4 regions of the Phytopseudomonas daroniae genome follow, and region 1 is predicted to be linked to each of the others. Evidence: riboswitches for the same ligand, from Rfam matches in the RefSeq annotation. Region 1 holds a riboswitch; each other region holds the start of a gene.
What was found. A riboswitch is a leader RNA that binds a small molecule or an ion and turns the genes downstream of it on or off. The one in region 1 is predicted to bind cobalamin.

Region 1 (3,870 bases):
GTGCCGCGGCCGCCGGGTTCAAGGCGGTGGAATACCTGTTTCCCTACGACTTCACACCGGCCGAGCTGGCCGAACGTCTGGCCGAGCATGACCTGCGTCAGGTGCTGTTCAATCTGCCGCCGGGCGACTTCGCGGCTGGGGAGCGGGGCATTGCTGCCTTGCCAGGGCGCGAGGCGGAGTTCCGTGAAGGTGTTGATCGGGGCATCGAATACGCGCACGCGTTGAGCTGTCCGCGGTTGCACGCGATGGCCGGGCTAGTGAGTGTGGAGGGTCTGCGTCCGCGGATGCGCGAGGTGTATCTGGAGAACCTTCGCTATGCCGCCCGACGCCTGGCCGAGCATCAACTGACACTCCTCATTGAACCGATCAATACCCGTTCGATACCTGGCTATTTCATCAACCTTCAGTCCGAAGGCCATGCCATTCTCGCCGAGTTGGGGGAGCCAAACCTGAAGGTGCAGATGGACTTCTTCCATGCGCAAATCATGGAGGGCGATCTCACCGCCTGCTTCAAGCGCTTTCAGACCGGGGTCGGGCATATACAGATTGCCGGCGTGCCGGATCGCTATGAGCCGGACACCGGTGAGGTGAACTATCCCCAGTTATTCGCCATGCTTGACGACCTCGGCTATGACGGATGGATCGGTTGCGAATACAACCCACGAGGCCTCACTGAAGACGGTTTGGGTTGGTTTGCACCCTGGCGTTGAGGCGTGCCTGGGGCTGCATCGTTAAGCACAGAACACGCTAGGCACTATGCCGCTCGATGATCCTGAAGCCGGTGTCGATGCGTACTTTCACCGGCTCTTCATGCGGATGATCGAGGCGCTGCACCAGCGCACGGGCGGCCTGGATACCAATGTCCGCGCCGTTGATGCACACGGTGGAGAGCGCCGGGTGCAAGTGCGCGGCGCTGCTCAGGTCGCCAAAGCCCATCACCGCCAGGTCTTGCGGCACGCGAATGCCCCGTTCGGTGGCTTCTTCCAGAATGCCGTGGGCCAGGGTGTCGGAACTGCACACCACCACATCGGGACGTTCACCGGATGCGAGCAGACGCTGCAGGCCCTTGCGCCCGAGGTTTACCGTCGCCGGTGGCGGCAGTACCACGCGGGGGACGCCGGCAATACCACGGCTGGCGAGTTCGCTGATCAGGCTGTCGCAGCGCCGGTGGCCGCGCGGGTCATCCAGGGTCACCACGGCGAAGCGGCGATAGCCCTTGCCCGTCAGGTAACGCGCGATGGCCACACCGACCGCCTCGTGGGAAAACCCCACCAGCATGTCCAGCGGCCTGGGCGCGAGATCCCAGGACTCGACGATGGGAATGCCCGAGCGTGACAGGCGCGTGCGGCTGGCCTTGGTGTGCAGGGTGCCGGTCAGCACGATGCCATCGGGCCGCCGCCGCAGAATGGCATCGAGCAATTGTTCCTCGCGCTCGGCGGAGTAGTTGGTCAGGCCGATCAGGGTTTCGTGGCCGGCTTCGGTCAGGGTGTCGATCAGCGCCTGCACCGTGTCCGAGAAGATCGAATTGGCGATGGTCGGCACCAGCAGGGAAATCAGCCGACTGCGCTGTTCGGCCACGCCCGTGAGCATGGCCGGCACGTAGCCGGTCTTGTGCACGGCACGAAAGACCTTTTCGCGCAGCTCCGGGCGGACGATCTCCGGCTGATTGAGGGTGCGCGACACGGTGATCGGCGAAACCCCGGCGACCTTGGCCACGTCCGCCAGCGTCGGCGCTTTGCCTGGGATGGCAGAGGGGCGCTGGGTGGTCGGTCGATCATCGTGTTTGCTCATCGCATGTTTCCTGCCAATCCGGGCCCGGCGATGTTATCTCAGCAGGCGATCCCGTGGCGCATGGATCGAGCGAGCCGCATGGCAACGATTGACGGCTCGACGCTTCGATGGTCAGATGCGCGCCAGTTTCAGGTGTCCCATGTCGTCGTGCATGGGGTGAAACGGGAAGCCGGTTCGTCATGCAATTGATCAGTCCGGCGCTGCCCCCGCAACGGTATGCGAGCGAAGCATTCGAAAGACCACTGTGCCACGGCATGGGAAGGTGATTGCTTCATGACCCTCGCGAGCCCGGAGACCGGCCCGAAACTTCAGTTTGGCAAACCCGCGGTGGGCGGGCGCAGGCCGGTTTCCGTGGGCTTTCTGCGCCTGCGATTCCCTATGCGTTGTTCCCTCCGGGATTCATTCATTCCTGTTTCGAGTGGAACGACATGTCCCGATATTCCCTGTTCGATGCCCTGTCGGGCAAATCCCTGCGTGTGGGCCTGGTGCCCTGCGTGTTTCTCGCCCTGCCTATTCAGGCCGCCGAGCCGGACGAGGCCCTGGCCTTGCCTTCAACGGCGATTACCGGCACTGCGGACGAGTCGGCGTCGCCCGACTTGCATACGCCTGCCACGACCGGTTCGCGCCTGAACCTGACACCACTGGAAACGCCGGCGAGCGTGACAAGTATCGGTGCCGAGCAGATTCAGAAACGCAACAACGCCACCGTCCAGGAGGCGGTCACCCGTTCGCCCGGCATCACCTTCATCGGCACGCCAGGCAATGGCGGTACCGCGCTGTCCGCGCGGGGTTTCACTGGGCACAGTTCGACCATGCAGCTGTATGACGGCACGCGTCTTTACGTCGGTGCCGGCACCGTGACCTTTCCGGTCGATACCTGGTCGGTCGAGCGCATCGACATCCTGCGCGGCCCGGCCTCGGTGCTGTACGGCGAGGGTGCGACTGGCGCGGTGGTCAACGTGGTGCCGAAGAAACCTTTCGAAGGCGAGATCCGCAATCGCGTGCGCCTGGGCTACGGCTCCGATGATCGTCAGCAGGCGGCATTCGACAGCGGCGGCTCTTTGAGCGACAGCCTGAGCTACCGCTTCAACCTCAACCAGCAGGCCAGCAATGGCTGGGTCGATCGTGGCGATTCGCGGAGCCTGGCCATCAGCGCCGCGCTGCGCTGGGAGGCGACGGACGACCTGAGCTTCACCCTCAGCCACGATTACGGCGACCTGGAACCGCAGCAGTATTTCGGTACACCGCTGGTGGACGGCCACTACCGCGAGAGCCTGCGCGAGCGTAATTACAACGTCGATAACGCCACGGTGCAGTACAACGATCAGTCGACTCGGCTGGTTACCGACTGGACTATCAGCGACAGCCTGAGTGCCAGCAACCAGCTGTATTTCCTCAAGACCCAGCGCCGCTGGCGCAATGCGGAAACCTATACCTGGCAGCCTGGTGATCTGGTCGAGCGTAGCGACTTCATCAGCATCAAGCAGACACAGGAGCAGATTGGTGATCGCCAGACGTTCACCTTGAAGCACTCGCTGTTCGGACTCGATAGCCAGACCGTGCTCGGGGCCGACTACAACTCCATTCGTTTCGTGCGCAAGCATGATTTCGGTAATACCTACAGAGACATCGTCCCGCTTGGGCGGCCGGGTGGTGGTGAATATGTCAGCACCGGTCCGTACCGCTCCCGTGAGGCCAATCAGGCTCGTCAATTCTCGCTGTTCGCGGAAAATCGTACACAACTTACCGAACAGCTCTCTCTGATTACCGGTGTGCGCCGTGATCAGGTGCATCTGAACCGCGATGACCTGCTCGCGGGCACCCGCAGCGACCGCAGCCTGACCGGCAATAACTGGCGCGCCGGCCTGGTGTTCGCGGTGACGGAGGATCTGTCTGTGTACGGCCAGTACGCGACCAGCACCGAAGGTGTCAGCAACCTGCTGACCCTCAACGCAGGCCAGCAACAGTGGGACTTGAGCACGGCGAAGCAGACCGAAGTGGGGATCAAGCAGCAGTTCTTCGATAACCGTGGCGAATGGACGCTGGCGGCCTATCACATCGTCAAGAAGAAGCTGCTCA
Region 2 (3,870 bases), on a different contig from region 1:
GAGGTTGTCGAGATCGTTGGTCACGCCACCGAGCAGTTGGTGAATCAGCGCGGTGCCGCTGTCCGGCAACGCATCGACCGGATAACCCTGCTGTTGCAGAGCCTGGAGGATATTCAGCGCGGCCGCCGGGGTGTCCAGGCCGACGCCGTTGCCGATGCGACCGTCGCGGGTCGGGTAGTTGGCCAGCACCAGGGCGACACGTTTGTCCGCTGCGGGCGTGCGTTGCAGCTCGCACCAGCGCCGCGCCAGTTCGGCGACGAAATCCATGCCGGGCAGGTGCGCACGGTAGCAGACCACGTCGCTCTGGCTGCGTTCGCTGCGCCAGGCCAGGCCCTTGAAGCTGATGGGTCGGGTGATCAGCCGGCCGTCCAGCTCCGGCAGGGCGATATGCATGGCCAGGTCACGCGGGCCGAGGCCCTGGGCGTTACCTTGCCATTGTTCTTCGCTGTCCAAGGCGCAGAGCGCCTGCAACACCGGCACATCGCGGCGGAACGGCCGCGCCTGCGGTGCTTCCGGGTTGGACTGGGCGAAGCCGGTGGTGTTGAGGATAACGGCGGCGCCGGCCTCGTCCAGCCAGTCCTCCACCTGTGCCAGGCAGGCGGCTTCCTTGAGGCTGGCCACGGCGATGGGCAGCGGGTTGAGGCCTTGGGCCCGCAGGCGCTGGCAAAAGCTGTCGACGAAGGCGGTGTTGGCCGCCTGCACATGGGTGCGGTAGAACAGCAGCGCCGCCACCGGCGCATCGGGCTGCCACTCGGAACGCCAATCATCCAGGCGCACATCACTCTTGTGCGGGTGATAGAGGCCGACCCGGGGCAGTGCGCGCGGCGCCTCCCAGGGGTAGTCGCACCCCAGGTAGCGACTGGCGATGCAGTGGAAAAATTGCCGCGCATTGTCCACGCCGCCCTGGCGCAAATACTGCCAGAGCCGCTCGGCATCCTCGGCGGCGACGTTACCCAGGCCGCTCAGCTCGGGATCGGGGCTGTCGTCGCCCGGCACCAGGATCAGCGTCTTGCCGCGCCCGGCCAACTCCACCAGACGCTCGATGCCGTAGCGCCAGTAGCTGACACCGCCATGCACGGAGATCAGGATCACCTTGGCGTGCTGCAGCACCTGCTCGACGTAGAAATCCACCGAGGCGTTGTTGCCCAGTTGCGCCGGGCTGGCCAGGCGCAGACTGGGGTAGTCCTCGGGCAGATGGCAGGCGACCTCGGCCAGCAGCGACAAGTGCGAATCACCGGTGCACAACACCACCAGCTCGGAAGGCGTCTGGCCGAGGTCGGCGATGCTGTCGGCCGGTAACGACTGTCCGGGCTGAGTACGCAGAAGATGCATCTAAGCGAGCTACAAGCTACAAGCTACAAGCTGCAAGCAGGAACAGCCCGCAGCCAAGCTTCTGGCTTTCACTTGTGGCTTGAGGCTTGCAGCTTGAAGCTTCATTTGAGCGCCGCTTTCAGCTCGGCAGCGATGGCTGTGTGATCGAGCTCCTGGCCAATCACGATAAGGCGGGTAACCCGCGCCTCATCAGCCTGCCAGGCACGGTCGAAGTGCTTGTCGAAACGCAGGCCGACACCTTGCAGCAGCAGGCGCATTGGCTTGTTCGGAACGGCGACGAAGCCTTTGATACGCAGGATGCCGTGCCTGGCCACTACGTCCTTCAGCGCGGCGAGCAGGCGGGCTTCATCGATTTGCGGTAGTTCCACGTGGAACGAGTCGAACTCGTCGTGATCGTGGTCTTCCTCCTCATTGTCGTGATGGGTCTTGCGGCCTTCGATGTGCAGTTCGGTCTCGCTGTTCAGGCCCAGCAGCACATTGAGCGGTAGGGAACCGCCATGGGCTTCGACCACCTTGACCGCCGGCGGCAGCTCTTCGCCAACTTCGGTGCGCACCGCCGCCAGGGCGTCGGCATCGAGCAGGTCGGCCTTGTTGAGGATCACCAGATCAGCGCTCGCCAGTTGGTCGGCGAAAAGCTCGTGCAGGGGCGATTCGTGATCGAGATTGGGGTCGAGCTTGCGCTGGGCATCGACCTGATCGGGGAACGCGGCGAAGGTGCCGGCGGCCACCGCCGGGCTGTCGACCACGGTAATCACCGCATCGACGGTGCAGGCGTTGCGGATTTCCGGCCAGTTGAAGGCCTGTACCAGCGGCTTGGGCAGGGCCAGGCCGCTGGTTTCGATGAGGATATGGTCGAGGTCGCCGCGGCGTTCCACCAGCTCGCGCATCACCGGGAAGAACTCTTCCTGTACGGTGCAGCACAGGCAGCCGTTGGCCAGTTCGAAAACGCGGCCATTAGCCTCTTCCTCGGTGCAGCCGATGGAACACTGCTTGAGGATTTCACCATCGATACCCAGTTCGCCGAACTCGTTGACGATCACCGCGATACGGCGGCCCTCGGCGTTTTCCAACATGTGCCGCAGCAAGGTGGTCTTACCGGCACCGAGGAAACCGGTGACGATGGTGACGGGAAGTTTGGCGAGCGTTTTCATGGAGGCCCCTGGCGTCTGGAGAAACGGCGAGCGGGCAATAGATGGCAGGCACAAGCCGAAGCTGGCACGAAGGCATCACCGGATCACCCCGCCCGGTTGTCGAAAGCGTTATCGAGGCAGGTCTCCTGGCTCACAGGTCATGGCGCGTAGCCGGCCTTCCCGGTTTCCCAGTGGCGGTTGGCGATGCGCTCGCTGCTACAGTTGCGGGGGCAGCCACGGCTTGCCGTGTTCCCTCTTAGAACCTGTTCAAAGGCTCGCGAGCTAGAGTCCTGCAAGGCAAAAACAGGCGAGGAAGCGGAGTGTACTTTTGTACATGAGCATTCCGAGCCTGTTTTTAACGCAGCAGGGCCGACGCGCAGCAGACTTTTAACAGGTTCTAGCTCCATGGCGATGCATGAAGAACCTCGAAGACGGCAAGGCTACGCAGTGCCTGGCGGGCGGTCAATCTCGACAGGGGTCACCAGGCCTTGCAACATATTGACGCAAACACCGCTTCATGGTGTTCTTGTGCAGCTGTTTCAGGTGTCTCGCGCCGCCGAGCGCGAGGTGAAACGGGAAGCCGGTGCAAGTCCGGCGCTGCCCCCGCAACGGTATGTGTACGAAGGGTTATCGAAGCCACTGTGCCTCAGGCATGGGAAGGCTGACCCAATACTGTCCCATGACAGTCGTCACGAGCCCGGAGACCGGCCTGAAGTAATCGTTTGGCAACCCGCGGTGGGCGGGCACACGCCGGATATCAGGCCGCCTTGCCTGCTCTCTCGCTGTGTCTTTCTGCCTCGACTTCCTCGTCCTGCAGAAGGCCACGCCCATGTCCACCAGCACTCTGTCCACCTCCGTTTCACTTCCCCTGTCACAGCGTCTGATCCTGGCCGTGGGCAGTTGCCTGCTCGGCGCCGCGCTGATCTTTTTCGCCGGGTTCTCCCACGTCGAAGCCCTGCACAATGCCGCCCACGATACCCGGCATAGCGCCGCGTTTCCGTGCCACTGAGGACGCCAGAATGATCAAGCGTATTGCCCAGACCGCGGGCTTCGCCGGCCTGCTCGCCGCCATCGTACTGACCCTGCTGCAAAGCCTGTGGGTCACTCCGCTGATTCTGCATGCGGAGACGTTCGAAGTCGCAGAGCCCGCTGCCGTTATCGAGCACAGCCACGACACTGCCAGCGCCACTCACGAGCATGACGCCGCTGGCGGCCACAGCCACGAGGGTGAAGCCTGGGCACCGGAAGATGGCTGGCAGCGCCTGTTGTCCACCGGCCTGAGCAACCTGGTGGTCGCCGTCGGCTTCGCATTGATGCTCGCCGGCCTGTTCACCCTGTGCGCGCCACAGAAAACCTGGCAGGGCCTGCTCTGGGGCCTGGCCGGTTTCACCACCTTCGTGCTCGCACC
Region 3 (3,870 bases), on a different contig from region 1:
CGGCGCCACAGCAGGCCGCGACCAGGGCGCGGGTCAGGCGGTAGTTCCAGACGATGCCCTGGTCGATCGGATCGAGCACGAAGCCAGTGCCGAACAGCTTGTTGGCCAACACCTGGAACACTACCGATAGCGCAATCGGCGTTTCGCCCAGCGCCACACCGGCGACCACCGCCACGGCCAGCAACAGCAGGCAAATGAGCGTCAGCAGGAACAGGTGAGTACCGCGAGCCATCATTTCTGGATATCGAACCCGTCAACGGCCTTGGCCAGGGTTTCGATGCCGGCGATCATGCGCAGCGAAGCCTGCATGCCGTCGGCATCGAGGATCACGATACGGCCGTTCTTCACTGCATCCATGTGCTTGGCCACCGGATCGTTGCGCAGGAACTCGAGCTTCTTCTCCACATCGTCAGCCGGGAAACGGCGGCGATCCATGCGCGCCAGCACCAGCACGGTCGGGTTGGCCTTGGCCAGGGTTTCCCAGCCCACGGTTGGCCACTCCTCGCTGGACTCGACCACATTGCGCAGGCCCAGGGATTTCATCATGTAGTCAGCGACGCCCTTCTGCCCGGCCATGTAGGGATCGAGATCCAGGTCGGCGCTGGAGAACCAGAACGCAGCGGAGATCTGCCTGGCCTGGCGCTGCTCGGCATTTGCAACCGCCTTGCCGAGTCGCTCCTGCAGGCTGCTGACCAGCTTGTCGCCTTCATCCTGCACATCGAAGATTTGCGCCAGTTGCTGGATGCTCTTGTACAGGCTGTCGATCTGGAACGGCTGCAGGCGAGTGCCGTCGGCACCGACCAGGTTATCCTTGCCTTCGCAGTCGGATGGCAGGATGTAAGTCGGGATCTTCAGCTCGTGGAACTGCTCGCGGGTAGCAACCACGCCCTGCTCGCCGACCATCCACTCGAACTGCACGGCCACCAGGCCAGGACGCTTGCTGATCACCGACTCGAAGCTCGGGTCGTTGTCGGCCAGGCGCTCGACCTTGTCGTTCTGCGCCTCGAACTCGGGCAGTACGTTGCTGAACCAAAGAGAAGTACCAGCCAGATGCTCGCCAACCCCCAAAGAATAGAGGATCTCGGTGCCGGCCTGGCCGATGGTCACGGTGTTGTTCGGCGCAGCGGCGAAGCTCAGCGCATGGCCACAGTTGTCGATAGTCAGCGGGTATTGGGTCGGGCTGGCGGCCAGCGCCATGGAAGACAGGCCAAGGGCGGCGGTGAAAACGGCGAAACGAGACACGAGCATGCGGGTGATCTCCAAAACAACGAATACGCATAAACGGCAGTGCGCAGGCTGGAGAACACATCACGCCAAGCGGCCATGGCCACACCTGTCCCTTACGGAAGGTGATTACGGATGCCCCTCCCGGACACCCCGCCGGCTGGTTCGATTGCAGCGCCCGACCACCGCTGCGTCGCAGCTGATCAGACCCTATGCCGGCAGGTCTCCTGACTAGTACGTCGACGCACTGCTGCGGCCTTCCCGGAATCGCTTCCAGTGACACGAATGCAGCCATGCTCGGTACCTACAGTTGCGGGGGCAGTTCCGTTTCGCCACATGAGGTGGCGTCGGATTCCCTATTGATTCCTCGCGGAAACCGGCGGCGGCATCTTAAACGATCGAGTCACGTCACGGCAGCGCCATTTACCGCGGGTTGTTGCTGCCTTTCCCGGTAGCACGGGAAAAATAGCGGGCGGCAAACGGATAACGTAGTGAAACTCCTTGTCGCCATTATTGTTATATTATAACAATAATGCAACGCGTTTATCGCGCCCGGCTCAACTGCTAGACAAGCCACCGTCCGGGATAAGGCGCAAGCGGACGGTCGTAGGATGGGTGAAACCCATCGGAAATTGATGGGTTTCACCCATCCTACGGGCTGGTGGATGAAAAGAGCGTCATCCACCCTACATCTGCTTGCGCCTTGTAGCAGGCACTGAAGATTCCGCTTGAAATGAGAAGCAAAATCAATAAACTGATAAATGTTATTTTATAACATATTAATTGGAGTTCCCATGAAACCCGGCATCCATCCCGATTACCGCCCCGTGCTGTTCCACGACGTCTCGGCCGACGCCTACTGGCTGATCGGCTCCACGGTGAGCACCGACAAGACCCGCGAGCACAGCGATGGCAACACCTATCCCTATGTCGCACTGGATGTGTCCAGCGCCTCGCACCCGATCTACACCGGACAGCAACGCCAGACCAAGAGCGAGGGCCGAGTGGCCGGCTTCAACAAGCGCTTCGCCGGATTCGCTGGAGCCCGCTCATGAAAGTCGTCGCCTCGCTGAAACAGGCCAAGCTGCGCCATCGCGACTGCCAGATCGTCAAGCGCCGCGGGCGTATCTACGTGATCTGCAAGACCGAGCCGCGCTTCAAGTGCGTGCAGGGGCGGCCCAAACCGCAGCGCAAGAACAAGGGATAAATGGCTTGAATCACCAACCCCGGCGCGAAACGATCGCCTCGGGGGCGAGGCTCCTACATCGCGTGAAAATCCTCACCTACACTATCGAGGTGCCTGCGAGATCGGCGTCCGACGCCAAATCGTGTAGGAGCGTCGCCCCCGGCGCGAAGCGATCGCTGCCGTCCAGCAGGATTAGTGTCGTAACAATCGGGCAATGCCAGGCACATACCCGCCCTGGAAAATAACCAACTCAACTCACCACGCCTCCCAACTCACGCAGGTAACTCCACGGATAGATGCCGCGGTCGTGGCCGTCATCGAATACCAGCTGCACGCCATAGCCCTGAGCATGGATTGCTGTAATCCGCACTCCGTCAGGTGCCACGTCGATACGCTGTGCCAGGCGTGCCGCCCTGCATTTCGAGCACGGACACCCGGCACGCAAGCGCTCATGACTGAGCACCTGCACCTGCCCTTCCCCCCAGTCGACGGTCAGTCTCGATTGCGTGGCGCTGTTGCGTAACGCGACGGGCGCCTGGCTCATGGATTGGGCAGACGCAACTGGCCGATGGCAATGCGCACCGCCTTGCGCACTTCCGGGTCGGCATCGTGCTCGACAGACTGCAGCGCTGGCAGTGCCTGTGCGTCGCCCAACTCCCCAAGGGCCAGCGCGGATTCCTTGCGCAGGTTGCTGATAGCGTGCCCCAGCAGTTCCACCAGCGCGTCGCGCGCCGCGGCGAACCGCAAACGCCCGAGCGAGCGCACGGCACGCAGCCGCACCTGCCAGTAGCTGTCGCTCAGCGCCTCGAGCAGCGCAGGGCCGGCACCCGCCTGGCCAACCTTGCCAAGCGTGGTTGCCGCCTCCTCGCGCACCTGCCATTCACGATCCTTCAGGGCCGTCTGCAAAGCCGGCAGCACGCTGTCATCGCTGGCCAGACCCAGGGCGCCAGTTGCGGCGCGGCGTACTTCGGTATCGGCATCGTCGCTGGCCAGGCGCGCCAGTTGCGGCAAGGCATCGGTCTGCTTCAACCAACCGAGGATGCCCACCGCTTCACGACGCACGAACGCGTCGCTGTCCTGCAGGGCGGCGATGGCCGTAGGTACGCTGTCGATCAGGCGCAACTCGCGCAGAGCACGCAAGGCACTGGCACGTACGAACGCATCGGCATGCTCGGCCCAGGGCAGCACCACACGGCCGGCGTCGGCCGTCTTCAGCTCGCTGAGGCTCTGCGCTGCCGCGCCACGCACACGGGCGTCAGCGTCGGTCAGCGCGGCGCACAGGCCGCTCACCACCTCGGGCTCTTCCCAGGCCTCCAGCAGGCGCGCCGCTTCGGCGCGCACATCCGCGGATGAATCCCGGGTCAGGGCGTGAGTCAGCCAGGGCAAGGCTTCTGGTTCTTCCAGATCGGCCAGTTCGATCAGGGCGATACGCCGCACGCCGGCGTCCTCATCCTCCAGAC
Region 4 (3,870 bases), on a different contig from region 1:
CAGTGTAGCAGCCGTTCAGATACCGATTGCCAGCAGCGCCTGCCACAGCGCCTCAGGCGCCTCGAACTGCCGCTCGACCGCAGGCAGCTCCGGACGCTGCAACACCAGCACCGGCACACCGCGCTCACGGGCGACCTGCAGTTTGTGCTCGGTGGCGGCGCTGCCACTGTTCTTGCTCACCAGCACATCGCAATCCAGGCGCTCGAACAGCGCGCGCTCGTCTTCCAGGCTGAATGGCCCGCGGGCGCCGATCACCTCGGCGCGTGCTGTAGCGGGCTGACTTTGCAGACAGCGCACCGTCCAGTGCTGGTGGGCGGGAATCTCCTGCAGATGCTCCAGTGGTTCGCGGCCGAGGGTGAACAGTGGCCGCTGAAAATCGCCGAGTGCCGCGATCAGCGTCGGCCAATCGAATACCTCGCGCCAGTCATCCCCAGGCAAGGCCTGCCAGCCCGGCCGACGCAGTGCCCAGCAGGCGATCCCTGCCCGTTGCGCGGCGCGGGCGGCGTTATGGCTGATCTGCGCGGCATAGGGGTGGGTCGCGTCGACCAGCAGATCGATTCCCTGCTCGCGGATGAAGCCAGCAAGGCCCTCGGCGCCGCCGAAACCACCGATGCGCACCTGGCAAGCGAGGTCATCCGGCACCCTGCCCAACCCGGCCAGGCTGTATATGTGCGCCGGCCCAAGGCGCCGGGCGAGACTCAGCGCCTCACCGATACCGCCCAGCAACAGCACGCGGGTCATGACGACTCGGCCGGCTTGCTGACGTGCAGCAGGGTGATCGGCAACGCGGCGCGCCAGGTGTCGAAACCACCGAGTGGCCGGGCCTGAGCCACTTCGATGCGGGTCAGCTCGCCGCCGTGTTCACCGCGAAAGGCGATCAGCGCCGCTTCGCTCTGCAGGGTCACGGCATTGGCCACCAGCCGGCCACCCGGCTTGAGCCCGCGCCAGCAGCTATCCAGCACACCGGGTGCGGTAACGCCGCCGCCGATGAAGATCGCATCTGGCGCCGCCAGCCCCTCCAGCGCCTCGGGTGCCCGCCCGGCCACCAGTTGCAGCCCCGGCACGCCGAGGGCATCGCGGTTGTGGATGATATGGCCCTGGCGCCCTTCGTCAGCCTCGATGGCGATGGCCCGACAAGCGGGATGAGCGCGCAGCCACTCGATGCCAATGGAGCCGCAGCCGGCACCGACATCCCAGAGCAGTTCGCCGGGCAGCGGCGCCAAACGCGCCAGGGTGATGGCGCGCACGTCGCGCTTGGTGAGTTGCCCATCATGACGATAGGCGTCGTCCGGCAGACCGGGCGTGAGCGGCAGACACCTGGCGTCATCGCCGGCCACGCAGTCGATCGCCACCAGGTTGAGATCGGCCGCCCGATCCAGCGACCAGCCCCCGGCCAGGCCGTCGATCCGCCGCTCCCGCTCACCGCCCAGGTGCTCGAAGACGCTCAGCCGACTGGGCCCGAAACCGCGCTCGCATAGCAGCTCGGCGATGGCTGCCGGGCTCGCGCCATCATTGCTCAGCACCAGCAGGCGCACGCCGGGATGAATCTGCGCATTGAGTGCCGCCAGCGGTCGGCCAACCAGCGAGACCAGGGTCGTGGTCTGCAGCGGCCAGCCCAGGCGAGCCGCCGCCAGCGAGCAGGACGAAGGCGCCGGCAGGATGTGCAGCTCCTCGCTCGGCAACTCGCGAGCCAGGCTGGCACCGACACCGAAGAGCATCGGGTCACCGCTGGCCAGCACGCAGACCGGCGTGCCGCGCTGCGCCAGCACCGGTGCCAGGGAAAAGGGCCTGGGCCAGGCCAGACGCGTGGCACCGATGCAGCGCGGCAGCAGGGCCAACTGGCGTTCGCTGCCGAACACCTGGCCAGCCTTGAGCAGGGCATGCCGCGCCGCCTTGCCGAGGCCGGCATAGCCGTCTTCTCCAATGCCCACGACGGTCAGCCAGGGTGTCATGCGTTTTCCTCAATTGTCAGTCCTGTGGACAACGCTCTTTTTGTCCACCATTTACGATGGTAAGGCGGTGGACGGATAAAGCGTCGTCCACCCTACAAAAGGCCGCTTCGGGCCTTCCGCGCACATACCGGAACGGGAGTATCCGACGACGCGGCTTTTCATCCGGGTGGGCAAAGCGGGCATAATAGCGTCTTCGTCGGTGTCCGTCGGCTACGTGGTACGTAGGCGCGGGCCTAAGAGGGAACACGAGCGGAGCATTCTGCCGCGTGGCTGCCCCCGCAACTGTACGCAGCGAGCGCATGTGCCAACCGCCACTGGGAAACCGGGAAGGCCGGCCACGCGCCATGACCTGCGAGCCAGGAGACCTGCCGACGGATTCAGTCGCATGTGCCCACACCGGGCGGGGTGTCCCGGTGATAGAAGCTCGACCTTCTCTGGCCTATCCTCGAACGGATGCCCATGTGACCCGACCCCGGTGATCCGTTGAAACAGGCCCAGTGCAATCCATCTCCAGCCTTTCGCCCCTCGGCCTGTCCGGGGTTGCTGCGTATCGTGCAGGCGAAGGACGGCGGTATCTGCCGGATCAAGCTGGCCTGCGGCCGCCTCGACGCCAGCCAGGCCGAGCGCATCGCCCAGGCCGCGCAACGCCATGCAGGCGGCGTGCTCGAAGCCACCAACCGCGCCAACCTGCAGATCCGCGGCATCCATGCCGGCAGTGAAGATGCGCTGATCGGCGAGCTGCTGGCTGCGGGTCTCGGCCCGAACTCACCCGGTGCCGACGATGTGCGCAACCTGATGGTCAGCCCCGCCGCCGGCCTCGATCCGGCGGCGCTGGTCGACGTGTCGGCGCTGGCCGCACGCTTGCTGACGACCCTGGAGAACACGCCGCGCCTGCACGCGCTGTCGCCCAAGTTCGCCCTGCTGCTCGATGGCGGCGAACGCCTTGCCATGCTCGAACATCCCCACGATATCTGGCTCAGCGCCCTGCCGCTGGATGGCCAGATCGGCTATGCCTTCGGCCTGGCCGGTTGCCCGCCACAGGCACCTGGCGATGCGCCCGCGCTGGCAGTGGTGCCCGAGGCGCATGCCCATGATCTGCTGCTGGCGCTGCTCGATCTGTTTCTCGAACTGGCCAGCCCCGAGCAGACGCGCATGCGCCATCTGCTCGTCAGCCACCCGGCCGCCGAACTGCTGCAGCGCCTGGGCGAACGTCTGGGTGACGTTCTGCTGAGCGCGGATCAGTGGCGGCGCAGCCCTGCCGAACCCCAGGCCCATATCGGTATCGGCGCCCAGCGCCAGCCTGGTCTGGTGTATATCGGCGGGGTGCCGCCGTTGGGCCGAATCGACGCTGAACAACTGCTTGGCCTGGCCGCTCTGGCTCGGCGTCTGGGCGATGGCAGCCTGCGCCTGACCCCCTGGCAGAGCGTGTTGCTGCCGAATATCGCCGAGGCCGATGCGAAGACAGCTGCCCAGGCGCTGGAAGGGCTCGGTCTGCTGGTCGATGCCGATGCGCCGTTGACACGCGTCATCGCCTGTACCGGTTCGAGCGGTTGCGCCAAGGGCCTGGCCGACACCAAGGCCGATGCCGGGCGCCTGGCCGAAAGGCTGCAGGCCGGCAGCCGGCAGGCGGGCATCCACCTCAGCGGCTGCAGCCGCTCTTGCGCCGCGGCGCACCGTGCGCCAGTGACCCTGCTGGCGGTAGCCGAGGGGCGCTACGACCTGTTCGCCCGTCGTTCTGACAGCAACGATTTCGGCGCGCCACTGGCGCGCCACCTGACACTCGACGAAGCCAGCGAGCTGCTGGCTTCGCTTCCCGATACCTGGAGTTTCACCCGATGACCGATTACATCCGCGATGGTCAGGAGATCTATCGCCATTCCTTCTCCATCATCCGCGCCGAGGCCGACCTGAGCGCCAT

Region 2: it holds a riboswitch for cobalamin, as region 1 does, so the genes downstream of both, cobW (cobalamin biosynthesis protein CobW) here and DNK10_RS25595 (TonB-dependent receptor) in region 1, are expected to answer to the same signal.
Region 3: it holds a riboswitch for cobalamin, as region 1 does, so the genes downstream of both, DNK10_RS16840 (ABC transporter substrate-binding protein) here and DNK10_RS25595 (TonB-dependent receptor) in region 1, are expected to answer to the same signal.
Region 4: it holds a riboswitch for cobalamin, as region 1 does, so the genes downstream of both, cobG (precorrin-3B synthase) here and DNK10_RS25595 (TonB-dependent receptor) in region 1, are expected to answer to the same signal.

Annotation. Positions count from the first base shown of each region.
Region 1 is NZ_QJUJ01000020.1:6,938-10,807, reverse strand. Features, by position in the region: gene otnI (2-oxo-tetronate isomerase) at 1-710, shown strand, start outside; gene DNK10_RS25600 (LacI family DNA-binding transcriptional regulator) at 748-1,791, opposite strand; cobalamin riboswitch at 1,905-2,109, shown strand; gene DNK10_RS25595 (TonB-dependent receptor) at 2,220-3,870, shown strand, end outside.
Region 2 is NZ_QJUJ01000004.1:292,867-296,736, forward strand. Features, by position in the region: gene cobN (cobaltochelatase subunit CobN) at 1-1,332, opposite strand, end outside; gene cobW (cobalamin biosynthesis protein CobW) at 1,434-2,483, opposite strand; cobalamin riboswitch at 2,582-2,763, opposite strand; cobalamin riboswitch at 2,987-3,189, shown strand; gene DNK10_RS12180 (CbtB domain-containing protein) at 3,292-3,471, shown strand; gene DNK10_RS12185 (CbtA family protein) at 3,482-3,870, shown strand, end outside.
Region 3 is NZ_QJUJ01000007.1:75,605-79,474, reverse strand. Features, by position in the region: gene DNK10_RS16845 (FecCD family ABC transporter permease) at 1-235, opposite strand, end outside; gene DNK10_RS16840 (ABC transporter substrate-binding protein) at 232-1,248, opposite strand; cobalamin riboswitch at 1,425-1,620, opposite strand; gene DNK10_RS16835 (type B 50S ribosomal protein L31) at 2,019-2,279, shown strand; gene ykgO (type B 50S ribosomal protein L36) at 2,276-2,431, shown strand; gene DNK10_RS16825 (DUF971 domain-containing protein) at 2,661-2,954, opposite strand; gene DNK10_RS16820 (HEAT repeat domain-containing protein) at 2,951-3,870, opposite strand, start outside.
Region 4 is NZ_QJUJ01000004.1:438,657-442,526, reverse strand. Features, by position in the region: gene DNK10_RS12845 (cobalt-precorrin-6A reductase) at 16-741, opposite strand; gene cbiE (precorrin-6y C5,15-methyltransferase (decarboxylating) subunit CbiE) at 738-1,952, opposite strand; cobalamin riboswitch at 2,133-2,339, shown strand; gene cobG (precorrin-3B synthase) at 2,436-3,791, shown strand; gene DNK10_RS12830 (precorrin-8X methylmutase) at 3,788-3,870, shown strand, end outside.